3 regions of the Brenneria goodwinii genome follow, and region 2 is predicted to be linked to each of the others. Evidence: predicted binding sites of a transcription regulator. Region 2 holds the regulator's gene; each other region holds the start of a gene.
What was found. Region 2 encodes LexA, which represses DNA repair genes until DNA is damaged. Its sites were predicted from a motif close to TNCTGTATGTACATACAGNA; they were not measured.
Positions count from the first base shown of each region.

Region 1: the regulator LexA is predicted to act here: its motif matches at 1,352-1,371, upstream of uvrB (excinuclease ABC subunit UvrB).
Region 3: the regulator LexA is predicted to act here: its motif matches at 1,339-1,358, upstream of uvrA (excinuclease ABC subunit UvrA).

Region 1 is NZ_CP014137.1:1,016,767-1,019,044, reverse strand. It holds gene uvrB (excinuclease ABC subunit UvrB) at 1-1,236, opposite strand, end outside; gene bioD (dethiobiotin synthase) at 2,006-2,278, opposite strand, start outside.
Region 2 is NZ_CP014137.1:3,586,852-3,589,129, reverse strand. It holds gene plsB (glycerol-3-phosphate 1-O-acyltransferase PlsB) at 1-155, opposite strand, end outside; gene ACN28R_RS15940 (diacylglycerol kinase) at 283-648, shown strand; gene lexA (transcriptional repressor LexA) at 757-1,365, shown strand; gene zur (zinc uptake transcriptional repressor Zur) at 2,210-2,278, opposite strand, start outside.
Region 3 is NZ_CP014137.1:5,302,586-5,304,863, reverse strand. It holds gene uvrA (excinuclease ABC subunit UvrA) at 1-1,251, opposite strand, end outside; gene ssb1 (single-stranded DNA-binding protein SSB1) at 1,486-2,025, shown strand; gene ACN28R_RS23485 (metallophosphoesterase) at 2,211-2,278, opposite strand, start outside.

The DNA.
Region 1 (2,278 bases), 2.6 Mb from region 2:
GACCTGATCGATCACGTCACCGCCGGATTTCTCCAGTTCATAGTTGCCCGGCGTCGCCGACACATAAATGGTCTGCGGCGCCAGCGCCTCGAACTCTTCAAACTTCATCGGCCGGTTATCCAGCGCTGACGGCAGGCGGAAGCCGTACTCCACCAGCGTTTCTTTGCGCGCCCGGTCGCCGCGGTACATACCGCCAATCTGCGGAATGGTGACGTGCGATTCGTCGACCACCAACAACCCGTCGGCCGGCAGATAGTCAAACAGGGTCGGCGGCGGCTCGCCGGGACCGCGCCCGGACAGATAGCGGGAATAGTTTTCGATGCCCGAGCAATAACCAAGCTCGTTCATCATTTCCAGATCAAACTGCGTCCGCTGGCTCAGTCGCTGCTCTTCCACCAGCTTATCGTTCGCCAGCAGCACCTTGCGGCGGTCGGCCAGTTCAATCTTGATATCCTCCATCGCCTGCAAAATACGTTCGCGCGGCGTCACATAGTGCGTTTTAGGATAGATGGTATAGCGCGGCACGGTATGCATAATTTGCCCGGTCAACGGATCGAACAGCGACAGGCGTTCCACCTCTTCATCAAACAGCTCGACACGCAGCGCGATGTCGTCAGACTCGGCGGGGAAAATATCAATCACTTCGCCGCGTACGCGGAAAGTCCCGCGCTGAAACGCCTGATCGTTGCGGGTATATTGCAGTTCCGCCAGCCGCCGCAAAATCGCACGCTGGTCGATAAGCATTCCCTGCGTCAGATGCAGCATCATCTTCAGATACAGATCGGGATCGCCCAAACCATAAATGGCGGAAACCGAGGCGACCACCACCACATCACGCCGTTCCAGCATGGCTTTGGTCGCCGAGAGCCGCATCTGTTCAATATGTTCGTTAACCGACGCATCCTTCTCTATGAAGGTATCGGAACTCGGCACATAGGCTTCGGGCTGATAGTAGTCATAATAAGAGACGAAGTATTCCACCGCGTTATCCGGGAAAAACCCTTTCATTTCGCCGTAAAGCTGGGCGGCCAGCGTTTTATTGGGCGCCAGCACCATGGTGGGGCGATTCAGATCGGCAATCACGTTGGCGATGGTAAAGGTTTTACCCGATCCGGTAACGCCCAGCAGCGTCTGATGCGCCAATCCATCCTCTAATCCTTCCTTTAAACGACGAATGGCTTCCGGCTGATCGCCCGCCGGTTTAAATTCGGAATTCAGTTTGAATACTTTACTCATAGTCGAATACGTTTCTCGTGGATGGGTGGACGGATGGCAAATGAGTGGAACCGGACGGCCGTCATTGACACTCAGCTATTATGAAAATCAATCGTGAACTTTGCCACCTTTATGATACTGGATATAAAAACAGCATCAAGGAAATTATTGTCTGAAAGCATGATTAATCGACGAACGGATTTGCTAGCACATCAAGTATCAATTCACCAGTGAAAATATGGCTATTTATCCCCAGATTCGTGATTGCGTTTAAAGTGTCGGCGTGGCCGCCGCTGTTAATTTATGCAACTGCGCGCTATCGACGGTAAAGGGACTTGATTTTAAATAACGCGATGATAAAAAAAGAATTAATGAAAAAGCAGAGAATAACGTCAACCTGGCGGGAACCCGCGCCAAATCTCGCCTGGCATGGCTTTTCTATCTCTAATGCACACGGTTATCCACAGAAATAGTGGATAACTCCCACAACCCCGCATCCGCCCTGAGTTGCCGAAACACAACCGTCATATAACGGCGGTGGCGATATCGATTTTCTTCACCTTTTTTCTGCAATTTATCTGATAAATATTAGGCTAAAAACGGTAAAGGCGGGAATGAACGGAAAAGCGCAGACTCAAGGTTGTCAAGAGCTAAAGTGCGAATTTCAAGATGTTTTTTTCTATCGAACGATGATAAATACGAGGCGAATTATCAGTAGAGGGATAGTGATAAAAACTTACTATTATCGCTATCCTCTGTTTAATTTAGATGACTGAAATGGATGTTTAGGTTACGCCAGCAGCGTCAGATCGACATACTGCGCCAAATTCCGCGCCAGGGGGTTCGCCAGATGCGGAATTTCCCCCAGCATCGGCGCGGGCAACCGCTGCTGCAAACTGAGCAGGTACTCCCGATGCCGTTTTCCCGGCGGCGAAATATCGTTGGCAATCCAGCCGCCGAGCGTCAGCCCGGCCTGTCTGACGGCGCTGGCGGTCAGCAAGGCGTGGTTAATGCAGCCAAGTTTTACGCCGACAACCAGAATCACCGGCAACCGCTCTTGCGC
Region 2 (2,278 bases):
TCCGCCTGCGAATTATAAGGCAGCACATAGAGGATCGGGCGCGAGGGATCCAACCCCAGTTCGGCCACGGGGTCTATGGGAATTACCTTACTCTTCACTAACAGTTTGAGTGGAAAATTCAATAGGTTATAATAAATTTTACGCCAACCTGACATAACAACTTGAAGCCTCTTGTTAGCAATGCGTCGCAAGGATACCAGAAACTGCGCTGGAGATCTGTTGTGATAAGACAACGGGAAAGCGTTAAAACGTGAGCGAGCGTTGATAAATAATGGAGGATAGATGAATAAAGCGTCGGGGCTGACCCGGATAATCAAAGCAACCGGCTATTCCCTTCAGGGATTGAAGCAGGTATGGCGGCATGAAGCGGCATTTCGCCAGGAAACGCTGCTGGCTATTGTTGGAGCGATCATCGCCTGTCTGTTATCAATAACCTTGGTGGAAAAACTGCTGCTTATCGGAGCCGTGGTGTTGATCATGTTATTTGAACTGGTTAACAGTGCGATCGAAGCGGTGGTCGATCGCGTTGGTCTTGAACGCCATGAATTATCGGGCCGCGCAAAGGACATTGGTTCGGCAGCGGTGTTTGTCGCCATTTTGCTGGCGGCTGTCGTCTGGGGCTGTATTCTCTGGCGGCATTTTGCGTGAAGGCTTCCAGAAATTAATAAAAACCGAGGTTTACTCACATCCCGGTTCCCAATTGGCAATTAGCTGTATATACTCACAGCAAAACTGTATAAACAACCAGGGGGCGGAATGAAAGCATTAACAGCCAGACAGCAGCAGGTTTATGACCTGATCCGCGATCATCTAGCGCAGACCGGTATGCCGCCAACGCGAGCGGAAATAGCCCAGCAGCTGGGATTTCGTTCACCGAATGCCGCAGAAGAGCATCTGAAGGCATTGGCGCGTAAAGGCGTAATTGAAATTGTGTCCGGCGCATCACGCGGTATTCGTCTGCTGATGGAGGAAGAGGCTGGCATTCCGCTGATTGGCCGCGTAGCCGCGGGTGAACCGCTTTTAGCCCAGCAGCATATTGAATGTCATTATCAGGTCGATCCGTCAATGTTCAAACCCAGCGCCGATTTTCTGTTACGCGTCAGCGGGATGTCGATGAAAGACATTGGCATTATGGATGGTGATTTACTGGCTGTGCATAAAACGCAGGATGTCCATAACGGACAGGTTGTTGTGGCGCGCATTGAAGACGAAGTCACCGTCAAGCGCTTGAAAAAGCAGGGCAACACCGTTCATCTCCTGGCTGAAAACGAAGAGTTTTCTCCTATCGTTGTCGACCTGCGTCAACAAAGTTTCTCTATTGAGGGGCTGGCCGTCGGTGTTATTCGCAACGGCGACTGGAGCTGATGCCGGCGCGTTGACTGCCGGTCATCCATCCGACCTGCCATTTTCGTTTGATACTCGCCTCATATTTTGGGGCGATGTTGTTTCCTTCTTTCATGCGTATTCAATATTACCGCTACATTCTGTTGCATTTCGCCTATTTGATTTGTTGCGACATTACCGATCGTTTTCTTAATTAGATTATTAATGATGCTCTTTGAAACCCTATTTAAATAATAAAGTGAAACTATCGTCTATAGTTAATATTTAGGTGCGTTTTTTTCTCGCTTTGATATTTTTTTATTCCATTACTGGCTTTTGCCGATAGTGCGAAAATTCACTTTATATGGCAATATTTGCTATGAATAAAGAGCGAGTCAGCGTACAAGATAATACTTAAAGAATAAACTATACTTTAAATAATTCGAGTTGCAGGAAGGTAGCGACCACGGGAACCGATTTGAACGCCGCTTGCTGCGGCCCCGTAGGGACGAGCCACAGGTATGGGGCGGGTAACAAAGCCAACGCACATGCAACTTGCAGTATGACGAGTTACAGATACGCATGATCAAATGGCGACTAACCTCTGATACGGTTACGGTCGCCAAAATAATCGGCTGAAAAACAAGTTAAAGGTATGGGAAGGCAATATAATCGCGACTGCTAACCGGTAATGTTGACACGCGCAAGTTCGAATAATGGCATCCTGTGTCGAGGTGTTAACCATTTACCGTACTTGGGGTGGCGGCAGTAATGTAGGATTGGAAAGAGACGGCAGGTTTATTTTCTTTCTGACTGCAAAAATCCGGTTTGAGCGCTATTAACGGGGACAGCGGATGTTCCCTTCCCATCCTTATTATTAATGGCGTCAGCGTTTTTTAATGGGAATGGTATGGTCATGATCGCAATGGCCGGGATGTTTACAGGACGCCACTTC
Region 3 (2,278 bases), 1.7 Mb from region 2:
GTCTTCACGCAAACGCGTGCCGCCGCAGCTGGCGCAGGGACGATTGCTGATAAATTTCGCCAGTTCTTCACGCACCGCACTGGATTCCGTCTCTTTGTAACGGCGCTCCATGTTATGCAGCACCCCTTCAAACGGGTGGCGGCGCACCGAGGTATCACCCCGATCGTTAATATATTTAAATTCGATGTTTTCCTTGCCTGAACCATACAGAATCAGTTTCTGCACGGATTCGTTCAGACTATCGAACGGCGCGTCGACATCAAACTTGTAGTGATCCGCGAGCGAGCGCAGCATCTGGAAATAGTAGAAGTTACGACGATCCCAACCGCGAATGGCGCCGCCGGCCAGAGACAGCTCCCCGTTCTGCACCACCCGGGCCGGATCGAAAAACTGCTGGACCCCAAGCCCGTCGCAGCTCGGGCAGGCGCCGGCCGGGTTATTGAACGAAAACATGCGCGGTTCCAGCTCGTGCATACTGTAGCCGCATATCGGGCAGGCGAAATTCGCCGAAAACAGCAATTCGGGCACGGTGGGGTCATCCATATCGGCCACCACCGCACTGCCGCCGGACAATTCCAGCGCCGTTTCAAACGATTCCGCCAGCCGCTGCGCCAGGTCGGCCCGCACCTTGAAACGGTCGACAACCACTTCAATGGTGTGTTTTTTCTGCAATTCCAGCTTGGGCGGATCGGAAAGATCGCACACTTCGCCGTCGATGCGCGCGCGGATGTACCCCTGCGTCGCCAGGTTTTCCAGCGTCTTGCTGTGCTCGCCCTTACGATCTTTCACAATCGGCGCCAACAGCATCAGCCGCTTGCCTTCCGGCTGCGACAGCACGTTATCCACCATCTGGCTGACCGTCTGGGCATCCAGCGGAACGTCATGTTCCGGGCAACGAGGCTCGCCGATGCGGGCAAACAGCAAACGCAGGTAATCATGAATTTCGGTGATCGTGCCGACGGTGGAACGCGGGTTGTGAGAGGTCGATTTCTGCTCAATGGAAATAGCGGGCGACAACCCTTCGATGTGATCGACGTCCGGCTTCTCCATCAGCGACAAAAACTGGCGCGCGTAGGCAGAGAGCGATTCAACGTAACGCCGTTGACCTTCGGCATATAAGGTGTCAAATGCCAATGATGATTTACCTGAACCGGATAATCCCGTGATCACTATCAGCTTGTCGCGTGGGATTATCAGATTGATATTCTTGAGATTATGAGTACGGGCACCACGAACTTCGATATTATCCATTCACACACTTCCCGGAATAAATACAGTTTTGCATCATCTCGCTGACGGAGACAACCGGTTCGAAACGTGCAAGTATGGCACAAAAAAAGCTGAATGGATATCCAGTATCAAGCGCAATCGTTGCAATCCTTACATTCATTTTTGATTCAGTCTCGCAGGTATGATAGATACTTTTATCATGCTAAAATCGATCGTTTATACTCTATATAAATTGATTCATCAGGAGAGACGAGCATGGCCAGCAGAGGCGTTAATAAAGTGATTCTTGTCGGAAATCTGGGGCAGGACCCGGAAGTTCGCTACATGCCGAATGGTGGTGCAGTCGCCAACATCACACTGGCCACGTCCGATAGCTGGCGTGATAAGCAAACCGGCGAGCAGAAAGAGAAAACCGAATGGCACCGCGTCGTGCTGTTCGGCAAGTTGGCCGAAGTCGCTGGCGAATACCTGCGCAAAGGTTCTCAGGTTTACATTGAAGGTTCGCTGCAAACCCGTAAATGGGCCGACCAGTCCGGCGTGGAACGTTACACCACCGAGGTGGTTGTCAACATTGGCGGCACCATGCAAATGCTGGGCGGCCGTCAAAACAGTGGCGCGCCGGCCGGAGGACAGCAATCCGGCGGATGGGGCCAACCCCAGCAACCGCAGCAGGGCGGCAACCAGTTCAGCGGCGGCGCGCAAGCTCAGCCTCAGCCTTCACGCCCGGCGCAGAATAACGCACCGGCAGCAAGCAACGAGCCGCCGATGGATTTCGACGACGACATTCCGTTTTAAGTGCGGAACTGTATCGTACATGTAATGTTTGATGGTTAAATACTTTTAAATCAAATAATTGCTTAAAAAGTTTACAGCGGATGCAACACGCCCTGTAAACTTTTTTTATGCTTATTTATGTTGCGGATTTAATGAATAAAGCGCCGCCAGATACGGCGCACCATTTTCAGCCTGGAGAGCGCCCGTCACTGCACGGTTGATAGCTGAGGCGGGAAATCAAGCGTGAAATCCGAGTAACCCGGCGCAACGCCGA